4 regions of the Burkholderia sp. AU33423 genome follow, and region 1 is predicted to be linked to each of the others. Evidence: riboswitches for the same ligand, from Rfam matches in the RefSeq annotation. Region 1 holds a riboswitch; each other region holds the start of a gene.

Region 1 (3,203 bases):
GTGCGCGACGGGCGCGCGACGTTCCGGATGGATTCGCTGCGCCGCACACGCAGCCCGGCCGCGTGCCTCGTCGACCTGACGGGGTTGTTCTGCTATCTGCAGCTGTTCGGCTGGCTGATCGGGCAGCCGCTGCGGCCGACCGACGTCTGGCTCGGCCATCCGCGCCGCGACGACGCGATGCCGCTGCTCGGGTTGTTCAACGCGCCCGTCGAGGTCGGCCGTCAGACCTACGGCTTCGCGTTCGATGCCGCACGGCTCGCGTGCCGCGTGACCCGGCAGCCGGCCGAGCTCGACGCGTTTCTCGTCGATTTTCCGTTTCGCCTGATCGATGCGGCGCCGGCCGTCGTGTCGTGGGCGCAGCAGGTGCGTGGCTTTCTCGATGCGGCGCTCGCGCACGAGCAGGCGTTGCCGGCACTCGCCGAGCTGGCCGCGTGGCTCGGCGTCAGCGAGGCGACGTTGCGGCGGCGGCTGGTCGCCGAAGGCAGCGGTTATCACGTGCTGCGGGAGCAGTGTCTCGCCGAGGCCGCGCAACGCTGCCTGCGCGAGTCGGACTGGCCGGTCGCACGGATCGCCGCGCATCTCGGGTTCGGCGGCGAGGAAGCATTCCGTCGCGCGTTCGTCAGGTGGACGGGTGTCGCCCCGAGCCGGTTTCGGCGCGATTGCATGGCAGCAAACCACGCCATTTCGTCAGACATGAAACGCGCCATCGACGCATGAAGGAAAGGATTTCGAAAGTTTTTGCGCGCCGATGACGTTTTTTCGCATCCCCGCACGGCCCGACAATTGACGCGCCGGAGCGCACGCCATTACCCTTGCGCGCTGATCGTTCCCAGGGATGGGATCAAAAGGGAACGCAGGAGAGGCCGCGCCTCGAGTCTGCGGCTGCCCCCGCAACTGTGAGCGGCGAATCCGTGCCACTGCATGCCACTGGGAAACCGGGAAGGCCGGCACGAATGACGACCCGCGAGCCAGGAGACCTGCCATCGACCCGAGGTCCAAGCAGCCGCACCGGGCGGGGTGTCCCGGCGCGCCAGGCACCGCTATTGGCGGTCGCCCGTTGCATGGACGGCCCGACCTCAGGATCCGCCCGATGTCCACTGTTACCGCATCCGCTTCCTCACCGGAAGCGTCGCGCCGGCACGCCGCCGGCATGCACGGCCCGCCTGCTCGCGCGCGCCGCTCCGTATTGATCGCGTCCGCCGGCATGTGCCGCGCCGATGCTCGCGACCGCGGCCCGCTCGGCCCGGTCGCGCGATAACCCGCTCACCGATAACAAAACCGGCGCTGCCCGCCGCCCGCCCACGATCGACGCATGCGCAGCCCGACCACAACGACAGCCTCATGAAGATTCGACACCTCCTTGCCACGTCCGCCGCGACCGCGCTTCTCTCGCCGCTCGCCCACGCAGCCGGCGACACCTCGGTTGCGCAACCGGCCCCGGCCGCCGAAGGCGCCGACCTGCAGACGATCAACGTGACCGACACACGCCGCCTGCCCGAGTCGTTCGACCAGCGCTATGCGACGACCCAGGTGCTCACGCGCACCGATCTCGACCGGTTGTCGCCGAGCGACCCGAGCATCACGCAGGCGCTCGCAACGCTGCCCGGCGTGACCGTCTCGCAGAACGGCGGGCCCGGCTCGTCCGCGTCGGTCAGCATCCGCGGCTCGTCGGCCAGCCAGGTCGCCGTGTTCATCGACGGCATCCGGATCGGCTCGCCGACCACCGGCATCGCGCCGTGGGCGGACCTGCCGACCGAAGCGTTCGAACGTGTCGAAGTGATCTCGGGGCCGGCCGCCGCGTCGTTCGGCGCCAATGCGATGGGCGGCGTCGTGCAGCTCTTCACGCGCCGCGCGGCCAACCAGCCGAACCAGACCACCGTGTCGTTCGGCGGCGGGTCGAACAAGACGTTCGACACGCAGCTGCGCACGTCGGGCACGGTGCCGTCGACCGGGCCGCTCGCCGCGCTCGGCGGGCTCACCTACTCGCTCGGCCTGCACTCGTACAACACGGCCGGCATCGACGCGACGCGGCCGTTCGCGTACGGGCATGAGGCGGGCCGCAACCCGTACCACGCGCAGGATCTCGACGCGCGCCTCGGCTACGCGCGCGACAACTGGTCGATCTCGACGTTCGCGCTGTATCACCGGTCCGATCTGTCCTACGACAACCGCGGCTTTGCGAACCGCCAGCTCGATCATCAGCTGACGACCGGTATCGCGTTCCACCTCGATATCACGCCGGACACGCAGTTCGACCAGTCGTTCGGTTATGCGAACGATCGCGGGTTCATCTACGCGAGCGATCCGACCATCCCGACCGACCAGATCAATTCGCAGCGCATCAGCACGTCGACGTCGCTGACGCATCAGGCGCGCGGATTCCATCTGTTCGGGCTGCCGCTGTCGGGCGAAACCAAGCTCGCATACGACTTCACGCGCGAGCAGGCATTCCTGCCGGTCGACATTCCGAACGGCGTGCCGACGCGCAACGATTCCGCGTTCTCGCTGCACCAGTCGGCAACGCTCGGCAGCGTGACGATGTTCCTCGCGGGGCGTCATGAAATCATCGCCGGGCAATCCGTGAATACGGGTAACGCGGCGCTGTCGTGGGCGATCACGCCGGTGTACACGGCGCGTGTGTCGTACGGCAATGCGTTCAAGCTGCCGTCGTTCAACGACCTGTACTACCCCGGCTACGGCAATCCGAACCTCAGCCCGGAACGCAGCACGTCGGTCGAGGCTGCGGTCGATGCGAACACGTCGTACGGTACGTTCACGGCCGCGATCTACGATACGCGCGTCAGCAACCTGATCGCGTACAACCCGGCGACGTTCTCGCCGATGAACATCGGCCGCGCGCATATTCGTGGCATCGACTTGTCGTACAAGGGGACGATCGGCCGCTCGACGCCGGTGAGCCTCGCGGTCGGGATCCTGAATCCGCAGGACGAAACCAACGACTCGTGGCTCAACCGCCGGCCGCGCCAGACGGTCAGCCTCAACATCGATCACACGTGGGATGAACTGCACCTGCATGCGTTGAGCACGGGGGCGTCGCTGCTTTATGGCGGCACGACGTTCGACGATCCGGCGAATTCGACCTATCTGCCTTCGTATCTGACGGTGGGCCTGCGCGCGTCGTACCGGATCAATTCACACCTGACGGTGTCGGCGACGGTGTCGAATCTGTTCGACCGGCAGTA
Region 2 (3,203 bases), on a different contig from region 1:
GACGATCGTCTCCTGCGGCGTCGACGCATGACCGCCGCGCTTGCCGACGTGCTCGATGTGCGCATCGGCGCGCGCATGGCGCAGCACGTCGGGATTCACGAGATCGTCGACGAGCAGCACGTCCGCCGCGCCGATCGCGTGGACGGCCTTGAGCGTCAGCAGGTCGGCGTCGCCGGGGCCGGCGCCGACGAGCCAGGCGCGGCTCATCGGGCGCGGCACGGCGCGCACCGTGTCGTCACAGCGGAAAAGGGCAGGCGGGCGGCACGGCGGCGGCCAGCGGACAGGTAAACCATGGCGGATCGAACGAAGCCCGCGCGGACGCGGGCGGAATGCGCACCTCATCCGTCCCCCGCGGATCGGGCGTTCGGCGAGCGTCGGGCTCGCCCCTTGCGTCGGCCGGTATCCGGGCTGGCCGCTTGCCAGGCCGCAGCCTTCCCGCCCGGCTGACGGGCAGTGGCATCGTGGGCGGCCTGGGCGCGTGCGCGGGGAAGCGCGTCGCGCGGGCGGCGTACCGTTGCGGGGACAGCACAGGCCGGGCGGTGGTCCGCCTCCTGTTTCCCGTTTAACTGCAGGCGCGGAATGCGCATGCGAGCACCGAACGCGGCGCTACGATAGCACAGCGACTCCCCCGCGCGAACCGCCGCGCACGGCTTCCGGCCACGCGCGGCGGCCATCCGGAACCGGGCCCGGCGGCCCGCTTCGCCTTGACGCTCCCCGCACCGCCGCCTACACTCGCACGCGTTTTGGTGCTCGCGCGCGCCGCTCCGGTGCGCGCAGTTAAACGGGAAACAGGGAGCCTGCCTGCGCCGCAGTCGAGCCAACCTGTGCTGCCCCCGCAACGGTAAGCGAACGCGTCGCGCGCATGCGCCACGCAACGCCGCTTCGCCGCATGCCACGCGCGTGCGGACGACCGCCACTGGATGCCGCGCGCATCCGGGAAGGCGAAGCGGCGTGTTCGTCAGCCCGGATACCGGCCGAAACGTTGGGGTTCAGCGCCGCGGGGAGGCGGCGCATCGTCCACGGCCGCAGCAGGTCCGACGCCCGCGCATTGCCCGCTTCCTCCACCGATCCGTCTCCGCGCGAACCCGCGCCGGCCGGCGTGGCGAATGGCAGGCAGCGCGAGCCGGGCCGGCAGCAGCCGTGTTGGCATTCACGATGTCGACCGTTCGCAAGGAAGCACCATGTCCGATTCGTCGTCCCGCCCGTCCCGCGACTGTCCGTCCGGATCGCGCGGCGGCATGCCCGCGATCCGCCAGACGAACTGCCACGCCGCCATCGACGCGACGATCCCGGGCTGATTCCATTTTCGACACAGGACCTACCATGACCCTACGCAAGCTTCCCGTCACGATCGTCACGGGCTTTCTCGGCAGCGGCAAGACGACGCTGATGCGCCACATCCTGCAGCACGCCGAAGGCCGCCGCATCGCGGTGATCGTCAACGAATTCGGCGAGCTCGGCATCGACGGCGAAATCCTCAAGGGCTGCGGCATCGGCTGCGAGGATGCCGAAGGCGCGCAGGGCGAAGCGGCGGGCCAGCTGTACGAACTCGCGAACGGCTGCCTGTGCTGCACCGTGCAGGAAGAGTTCTATCCGGTGATGGAAGCACTCGTCGAGCGCCGCGCGGACATCGACCACGTGCTGATCGAGACGTCGGGCCTCGCGCTGCCGAAGCCGCTCGTGCAGGCGTTCAACTGGCCGACGATCCGCAACAGCTTCACGGTCGACGCGGTCGTGACCGTCGTCGACGGGCCGGCCGCCGCAAGCGGCCAGTTCGCGGAAAACCCGCAGGCCGTCGACGCGCAGCGCCGCGCCGATCCGAACCTCGACCACGAATCGCCGCTGCACGAGCTGTTCGCCGATCAACTGTCGTCCGCCGATCTCGTGATCGTGAACAAGGCCGATCTCGTCGGCGACGCCGAGTTCGCGCAGATCGAAACCGCGATTCGCGAAGAAATCCCGCCGCAGGTGAAGATCGTGCGCGCGACGCGCGGCGAGCTCGACCTCGCGATGCTGCTCGGCCTCGAATCGGCATCGGAAGAAACGATCCACCTGCGTCACGACCATCACGGTTCGGCCGACGACGGCGATCACGATCACCATCACGACGATTTCGACTCGGTGGTCGTGTCGGGCGACGCCGGCACGCGCGAAGCGACGATCGCCGCGCTGCAGCGCGTCGTCGAAGCGCACACGATCTATCGCGCGAAAGGCTTCGCCGCGCTGCCCGGCGCGCCGATGCGGCTCGTGATCCAGGGCGTCGGCCGCCGCTTCGACAGCTATTTCGACCGTCGCTGGCAGGACGGCGAAACGCGCGCGAGCCGCTTCGTGCTGATCGGCGAAGATCTCGACGCGGCCGCGCTGCAACGTGCGTTCGACGCCGCGTGCGCGGCCGAGCCGCAACAGGCGTAACGCACGATGCATCTGCTGCGCACCACGCCGGGCGGCTTCGTCGACGATACGCAGGGCGTCGTCCGGATCGACCAGCAACCGGCCGACATCGTGATCCTGAGCTCGGCCGACACGACGCTGTCGCTCCTCGCGAGCGTCGTGCCGCATCTGCCGGCCGGCTTCCCGAGCGTGCGGCTCGCGAACGTCACGTTCCTGCGGCAGCCGGCGTCGGTCGACTTCTACGTCGACGACGTGCTGCAGCATGCGAAGTCGGTCGTGATCGATCATCTCGGCGGCGAGGCGTACTGGCCATACGGAATCGAGCAGGCCGTGTCGCTCGCGTCGAAGCGCGGGCAGCAGCTCGCGATGTTCTCGGGCGACCTGCAGGAAGACCCGAACCTCGTCGCGAAGAGCACCGTCGCGCCCGATCTGTGCCGGCTGTGGTGGCGCTACCTGCGTGAAGGCGGCGTGCACAACGCCGAGGCGCTGCTGCGCAGCATTGCCTTCCACACACTCGGGTTCGGCGAAGAACCCGAACTGCCGCGCCCGCTGCCGGCCGCCGCGCTGTATCACCCGGCGCGCGACCGTGCGAGCGCTGACGACTGGCGGCCGCGCTGGACGCCCGGCGCGCCCGTCGTCGCGATCCTGTTCTATCGCGCGCACTGGCAGGCCGCGAACACGGCCGTGTTCGACGCGCTCGCCGAGGCGCTCATCGAGGAAGGGCTGAATCCGCTGCCGATCGCGGTTACGTCGCTGAAGGATGCGGTGAGCCGCGAAGTCATCACGCAGCTCTGCGACACGCACGATGTTTC
Region 3 (3,203 bases), 1.1 Mb from region 1:
TCGGCGTCGGCCTCGCGACGCTCGCGGAATCCGGCTACTACTCGGTGGTCGCGGGCTTCGTCAGCGGCATCTTCGTCGCGCGCATCCGCTACACGGCGATCTCGATCGCGTACCAGGTGTGCGGCGCGCTCGCCGGCGGCCTCACGCCGCTCGTCGCGACCATCATCGCGCAGAACACCGCGCCGCAATGGTGGCCGCTCGCGCTCCAGTACACGAGCGCCGCGATCGTGTCGTCGCTGTGCGTGTGGCTGATCTCGCGCCGCGTGAGCATCGACGATGCGGGCGCGCCCCGCAAGACGGCCGACACGTTGCCGCGCGCAGCACGCACGGCTTGACGCACACGCGCACCGGCCCGGCAGCTTCGCCCGCCCGGTGCTCGTACATCTGGGGGCGGCCGTCTGGCCGCCCTTCCTGTTTTCCGCACCGCGCCCCGATCAGTGCACCTGGTTGCGCAGCGTCTTCGCGGCGGCGACCATGTTCGTCAGCGCCGGAATCACTTCCGCCCACTGGCGCGTCTTCAGGCCGCAGTCCGGGTTCACCCACAGGCGTTCCGCCGGAATCCGCTCGGCCGCCTTCTTCATCAGGCCGACGATGTGCGCCTGCGTCGGGATGTTCGGCGAATGAATGTCGTACACGCCGGCCCTATTTCGTTCGGATTCCTGCACGCCGTTCGCGGTGATGCGGAACGATTCGACCGCCCACTTCAGGTACTCGCCCCACTGCGCGCGGCGCAGCGGCAGCCGCGCAGCGCGGCCTCGTCGATCGACTATCTGGCCGCGTTCGTCGCGCTGGCACGCGAATCGACGTGGAGCGCGCCGCGCATGCTGCGCTAGGCGCGCCCCGTAGCAATGCGCGTCAGGCGGCGCGCATGCCGATGCGTTCGGTACGCTCGACCCATGCGCCGAACAGCAGGCCGATCGTCGTCCACATGATCGCCTGCATGCCGATGGCCGCCACGCGGAACTTCCACAGCAACGCCGCCGGGAAATCGGCCGGCAACTCGCTGACCGACGGCAGCCCGATCTGCACGGCCGCGATGATCGCGACGAACACGAGCCCGGCGACGATCGACGCGTTCCACTGCCCGAGCTTCGCCAGCAGATGGCGGCGCACGCTGACCGAGAACACCATCGTCGCGACCGAGATCGTGATCATCAGGAAGAACAACCCCGTGCGATAGCCGATCGTGTCGGGGTCTCCGACCGACGGCGGATTGGCCGGGTACTTGATGTTCGGCACGATCACGAGCGCGACGAACGACGCCAGCGCAAGCCACGCAGCCAGCGGCCGTGCCGGGAGACGGCTGCCTCGGCCATACGCATACGCAAAGACCAGCGAGAACAGCCCGCCGAATGCCGCGCCGTAGGTCACGACGCCCGTCAGCAGACCGAGGCCGGCTTGCGTGTGGCGGCTGACCAGTTCAGGTTCCGGTGCTTCGCCTCGGGCGGCTTCGGCTTTTTCTTCGAAGGAGATTGCCTGATCGACTTGCGGTTCGCCGACGATTTTCGCGAAACCGAACGTGAGGAGGCCTGCGGCGATGCCTGCGAGCATCCCGCGCATGAGCAGCTTTCCGACCATCGTGAACTCCGCGTCAGTGGCAGGGGAAGCCGAGCAGATGGCGGCCGTCGTGGACGAACTCGTGGACATACATGCCCGGCACGAGCGACGTCGCCCCTTGTTCCGCACCGACGAAGTACAGCGCGAGCAACAGGATCAAGCCGACGAACACGGCCCACGGCAACAGTTCACGGACGGGGATGGGTGCCGGCACGACCGCCGGCTTCAGCACTGCTTCGCTCATGGATGCACCTCAGGGGGAATCGCGCCCCGACAAATGTTGGATGGGTACGAAGGCAGGTCTGGCTTCCGGGATCATGGATCACCGGTTACAGTGGCGCGACCGCGCCGGGATTGCACCGGCTTCCGCGTTTCGTATCGGGCGAATTGTACGCGCGAACGTTCGCGTATTGAAGCGGCGGCAGGTGATCGAATTCACTCGTCCCGGCCCATCCGAAAATCGACATGAACATGCATGCCTCGCTGCGCCTGATCGCACACGCCTCGACCCGGGCAATGCGCACCGGTACGTTTCCCGACGACGACCCGCTCGACGCGCACGGGCTCGCCGACGCCGCGGCGCTGCACGATCGGTGGGCACGCGTGACCGGCGCGCTCGTGCTGTGCAGCCCGGCCCGCTGTGCGGTGCAGACCGCCGATGCGCTCGGCCTGCATGCCGACATCGATGACGCGCTGCGCGACATCGACTACCGGAACTGGCGCGGCAAGCGGCTGCACGACCTCGCGCGCGACATGCCTGACGAAGTGGGCGCGTGGATCGGCAATCCCTGCGCGTCGCCGCACGGCGGCGAATCGTTCGATGCAGCGATGCGCCGCGTCGGCACATGGTTGAACGCGCTGCAACACGGCCGCGACATCGTCGCCATCACGCATGCGCCGATCGTTCGCGCGGCCGTCGCACATGCCATGCGACTGGATCCCGGCGCGGCAACCCGCATCGACGTCGCACCGCTGTCGTGCACGACATTCGCTGCGGCGCCGCACGGATGGACGTTGATCGCCGACGACGATCGGCGCGACACTGCGACGTAGCCGCCTGCCATGTTGCGTTCGCGATATCGACCACGACACAAGCCGACGTGTCGCGTCGTATTGCAATTGCCTGGCGATGTTCACCTTACATCGCTGTAAGACACGCCGCCCGTTGTCCCTGCTGTCATCAAACTGACTGCTAGCCGAAGCTAGGATCGGTCGCGGTTCCCTTACGAGATACCGTCATGAATCAGCCTGCTTCGTCTGCCCCGAGCAATTCGGGTTCCGTCGAGCGTACCAAGCAGCTCGGCTATGCCGTCTTCCTGCTGGTGCTCGCGATCGGTGCGGTCTATATCGCCACGCACCTGATCGACGATCTGTCGCCGATGCGCGAAGGATCGCTGTTCCCGTACCTGATGCTCGGCGCCGCGCTGCTGATCGCGCTCGGCTTCGAATTCGTCAACGGTTTCCACGACACCGCGAACGCGGTGGCGACCGTGATCTATACGCACTCGCTGACACCGAACGTCGCGGTGATCTGGTCCGGCCTGTGGAACTTCCTCGGCGTGATGATCTCGAGCGGCGCCGTCGCGTTCGGCATCCTGCAACTGCTGCCGGTCGAGCTGATCCTGCAGGTCGGCAGCGGTGCGGGC
Region 4 (3,203 bases), on a different contig from region 1:
CGAGCGGGGCGCCAAGGCCCGCAGCGGCGTCGCGCCGGTAAAGGTCGTAGTGCGCGGGCGCAACCGCGACGAGCGTGTGCGTCGCGGGATGCGGCAGCGCGCAGTGGCGCTCGCAGCCGGTCAGGTGCACGTCGACTGCATGGCCGATGCGGGCGGCGAGCGCGAGTGCGTCGTGCTTCGTGTCGGCGCGCGCCTTCGCGCAGCCCGCGCTGCCGGCGCACGCGACGAGCGTCGCCAGCGGATCGGACGACACGCAGACGAGGCCGAGCGACGCGAGCGCATCGAGCGCGGCCGGTGCGCGTTCGCGCGATACGCGATGCAGGAATACGCCTTGCCATGGCGTCATCGACAGCGTGCCGTCGCCGTCGCTTTCGGCCAGCGCGGCGAGCCGTTCCAGTTGGGCGGCATCGAGCCGGCCGAGCACGAATTGGGCGCCGACGTTGCAACGCGTCGCCTCGCGCGACGGGCGCACGCCGAAACGCAGCGTCGGGTCGGTGCGCGTGCGGCGCCAGCCGGTGAGCGCGGGATCGGCCGCGAGCGGGAAGGGAGCATAGTGCTGCGCGCGTTCGAGCAGCGCGTGTTCACCGCATGTTGAAAGCAGGGTGCGCATCCGCGTGACGTCGGCCGGCGCAAGATCGAGGAACGCGAGCAGCAGCGCGCGCACCAGCGCGATACCTTGATCGGGCGCTACGTCGACCAAAGCGGGTTGGTCGCCATGCGTGACCGGCGGGCAACCCGCCAGCCCGGCCGCGAGGCGCACCGCGCCGTCGCCGCGACGCCATGCGGCCAGCCAGATGTCGTGCGGATGATCGAGCGCCGCAACCGATTCGCCGCCGTCGAGCTGGATCGAGAATTTCGGCGATAGCTCGCCGCGACGCGGCTCGCGCGCCAGCATGTCGAAGAGCGGCGCGGCGAGCGCGCGGCTGTCGACGAGCGCGGCAGGGTCGTGGCCGGCGAGCGGGCTGAGCATCACGTTGCGGACGTCGTCGCTCGCGGCGAGCGCCGCCGTATCGGCGGCTGCTTTCGAGGTGGCGTCGACGGACGGCCCGAGACCCGCTTCGAGCAACGCACGCGTCAGCGCGTCGGCCGCGCCGTCGCGAATGCCGCGCAGCTGGAGATTCGCGCGATTGGTCGCGTCGATCGCGCCGGAGCCTAACGCACGCGCGGCGGCGGCGATCGCCCGTGCCTGGCGCGCATCGAGCCGGCCGCCCGGCAGCTTGATCCGGCACAGTCCGCCGTCGGCGGCCGCGACCACGCGCACGAGCCCCGGGCAGGCCGACGGGCGCACGATGGGCGACGCAGGAATCGAAACGGGGGCGGAACTCAACGGGGTACCGGGACAGTGTCGCGCCGCGGCCAACGCATCGGTACACCCCGCCCGACGCCGACTGGCACGCACGCACTTTCTGGCCGGCAGGTCTCCTGGCTGACAGGTCGGCGCCGGCTCCCGGCCTTCCCGGTGGAACCAGTGGCATGAGGGGGAGATCGGCTCGCTGTCTACAGTTGCGGGGGCAGCCACAGCGGCGCGTGGCGCGCCCTGTGTTCCCTCTTCGGCCCCGAAGGGCACCGGCGAACGAACGGCCGTAGGATACCCGATTTTCGCGACGATCCGGCATCGGAGATACGTTGCACAACCGCGTCGCAGCACGGCTGCAACCGGTTTTTCGCTATCTCGCAAATGGTACGATTGGCGGCTCGACACCAGACCGGCGACCGCCGGAATCCGCGATGAAACTCGGCAGGACGGAGCTGTTCGGCATGGGCATCGCGCTGGGCCTGCTGGCCATCCCGGCCTGGATGCTGCTCGCGTGCATGCTGATCCCGCTTGCGCCGTTGGCCGAGTGGCCGAAGAATGTCGGGCTCGCCGGCCTCGGCGTGCCGATCGTGGCGGGCGGCACGTTCCTGTACAGGACAAGCGGGCCGCGGCCGCTGATGTGGCTGCTGCTCGGCTGGCTGCTGATCGCGTCGATCGGCGGCATGGTCCTTGGCTTGCTGGTGTTGATTGGCCCGGTGCCACGCGGCTGACGTCGTCGCCGTATCGCCCCGGCGGGCGGGCGACACGCACGGCGCGGGAGCGGATCAGAATCATCAACGAATCAACGCGCGGCGGCCCGGCCGCCGCGCATCGCAACACACGGTAGGGAATCGAACGATGGGGAAGGGTGCATGACGGCGTGGCTGACGGTAGTGGGCATCGGCGACGACGGTTACGCGGGGCTCGGACGCAGCGCGCGGCGCGCACTGCTCGACGCGACGCTCGTCGTCGGCGCGAAGCGGCATCTCGACATGCTGCCCGCGCGGCTGCCGGCCGCGCGCGAAGCGTGGCCGTCGCCGTTCGATCTGGCGGGCGTGCTGGCTCGACGCGCGTCGCCCGTCTGCGTGCTCGCCAGCGGCGACCCGATGCTGTTCGGCGTCGGCGCCACGCTCGCGCGCCAGCTTTCCCCCGACGAATGGCGCGTCCTGCCCGCGCCGTCGTCGCTGTCGCTCGCGGCCGCGCGCCTCGGCTGGGCGCTGCAGGATGTCGGCGCGGTTTCGCTCGTCGGCCGCCCGCTGGCGACGCTCGCGCGTCACCTGCTGCCCGGGCGCCGCCTGTTCGTGCTGAGCGCGGACGGCCGCACACCGGCCGCCGTTGCGGCCGAACTCGTCGCACGCGGCTTCGGGCCGACGCGCATCAGCGTGTTCGAACATCTCGGCGGCCCGCTCGAGCGGCGTCTCGACGGGCTCGCGCAGGACTGGCGCATCGACGAAACCGCCGCGCTCAACCTGGTCGCGCTCGACTGCCTGGCCGGCCCCGACGCGCCGCGCCGCGCGCTCACGCCCGGCCTGCCCGACGATGCGTACCGTCACGACGGCCAGCTCACCAAGCGCGACCTGCGCGCGATGACGCTCGGGCGTCTCGCACCCGCGCCCGGCGAGCTGCTGTGGGACGTCGGCGCCGGCAGCGGCTCGATCGGCATCGAATGGATGCGCGCGCATCCGTCCTGCCAGGCGATCGCGATCGAAGCGCATGCGGAGCGGCAGCGCTTCATCGAGCACAACCGCGACGCGCTCGGCGTGCCGGGCCTGCAGCTCGTCGCGGGCCGCGCCCCCGATGCGCTCGCGGGGCTCGCCGCGCCCGACGCGATCTTCATCGGCGGCGGGGCGACCGCGCCGGGTGTGCTCGACGCGTGCTGGGCAACGCTGAAGCCCGGCGGCCGGCTGGT

The links. A riboswitch is a leader RNA that binds a small molecule or an ion and turns the genes downstream of it on or off. The one in region 1 is predicted to bind cobalamin.
Region 2: it holds a riboswitch for cobalamin, as region 1 does, so the genes downstream of both, cobW (cobalamin biosynthesis protein CobW) here and CFB50_RS26470 (TonB-dependent receptor domain-containing protein) in region 1, are expected to answer to the same signal.
Region 3: it holds a riboswitch for cobalamin, as region 1 does, so the genes downstream of both, CFB50_RS31265 (CbtB domain-containing protein) here and CFB50_RS26470 (TonB-dependent receptor domain-containing protein) in region 1, are expected to answer to the same signal.
Region 4: it holds a riboswitch for cobalamin, as region 1 does, so the genes downstream of both, cobG (precorrin-3B synthase) here and CFB50_RS26470 (TonB-dependent receptor domain-containing protein) in region 1, are expected to answer to the same signal.

The regions. Positions count from the first base shown of each region.
Region 1 is NZ_NKFH01000007.1:1,757,671-1,760,873, forward strand. It holds gene CFB50_RS26465 (AraC family transcriptional regulator) at 1-717, shown strand, start outside; cobalamin riboswitch at 807-999, shown strand; gene CFB50_RS26470 (TonB-dependent receptor domain-containing protein) at 1,342-3,203, shown strand, end outside.
Region 2 is NZ_NKFH01000004.1:1,367,986-1,371,188, forward strand. It holds gene cobA (uroporphyrinogen-III C-methyltransferase) at 1-207, opposite strand, end outside; cobalamin riboswitch at 378-614, opposite strand; cobalamin riboswitch at 728-993, shown strand; gene cobW (cobalamin biosynthesis protein CobW) at 1,324-2,412, shown strand; gene cobN (cobaltochelatase subunit CobN) at 2,419-3,203, shown strand, end outside.
Region 3 is NZ_NKFH01000007.1:2,843,456-2,846,658, forward strand. It holds gene CFB50_RS31250 (MFS transporter) at 1-335, shown strand, start outside; partial or broken gene CFB50_RS31255 (5-methyltetrahydropteroyltriglutamate--homocysteine S-methyltransferase) at 435-767, opposite strand; gene CFB50_RS31260 (CbtA family protein) at 856-1,578, opposite strand; gene CFB50_RS31265 (CbtB domain-containing protein) at 1,592-1,801, opposite strand; cobalamin riboswitch at 1,836-1,973, opposite strand; gene CFB50_RS31270 (histidine phosphatase family protein) at 2,023-2,610, shown strand; gene CFB50_RS31275 (inorganic phosphate transporter) at 2,796-3,203, shown strand, end outside.
Region 4 is NZ_NKFH01000004.1:1,390,505-1,393,707, forward strand. It holds gene cobG (precorrin-3B synthase) at 1-1,288, opposite strand, end outside; cobalamin riboswitch at 1,396-1,586, opposite strand; gene CFB50_RS09160 (hypothetical protein) at 1,729-2,025, shown strand; gene cbiE (precorrin-6y C5,15-methyltransferase (decarboxylating) subunit CbiE) at 2,167-3,203, shown strand, end outside.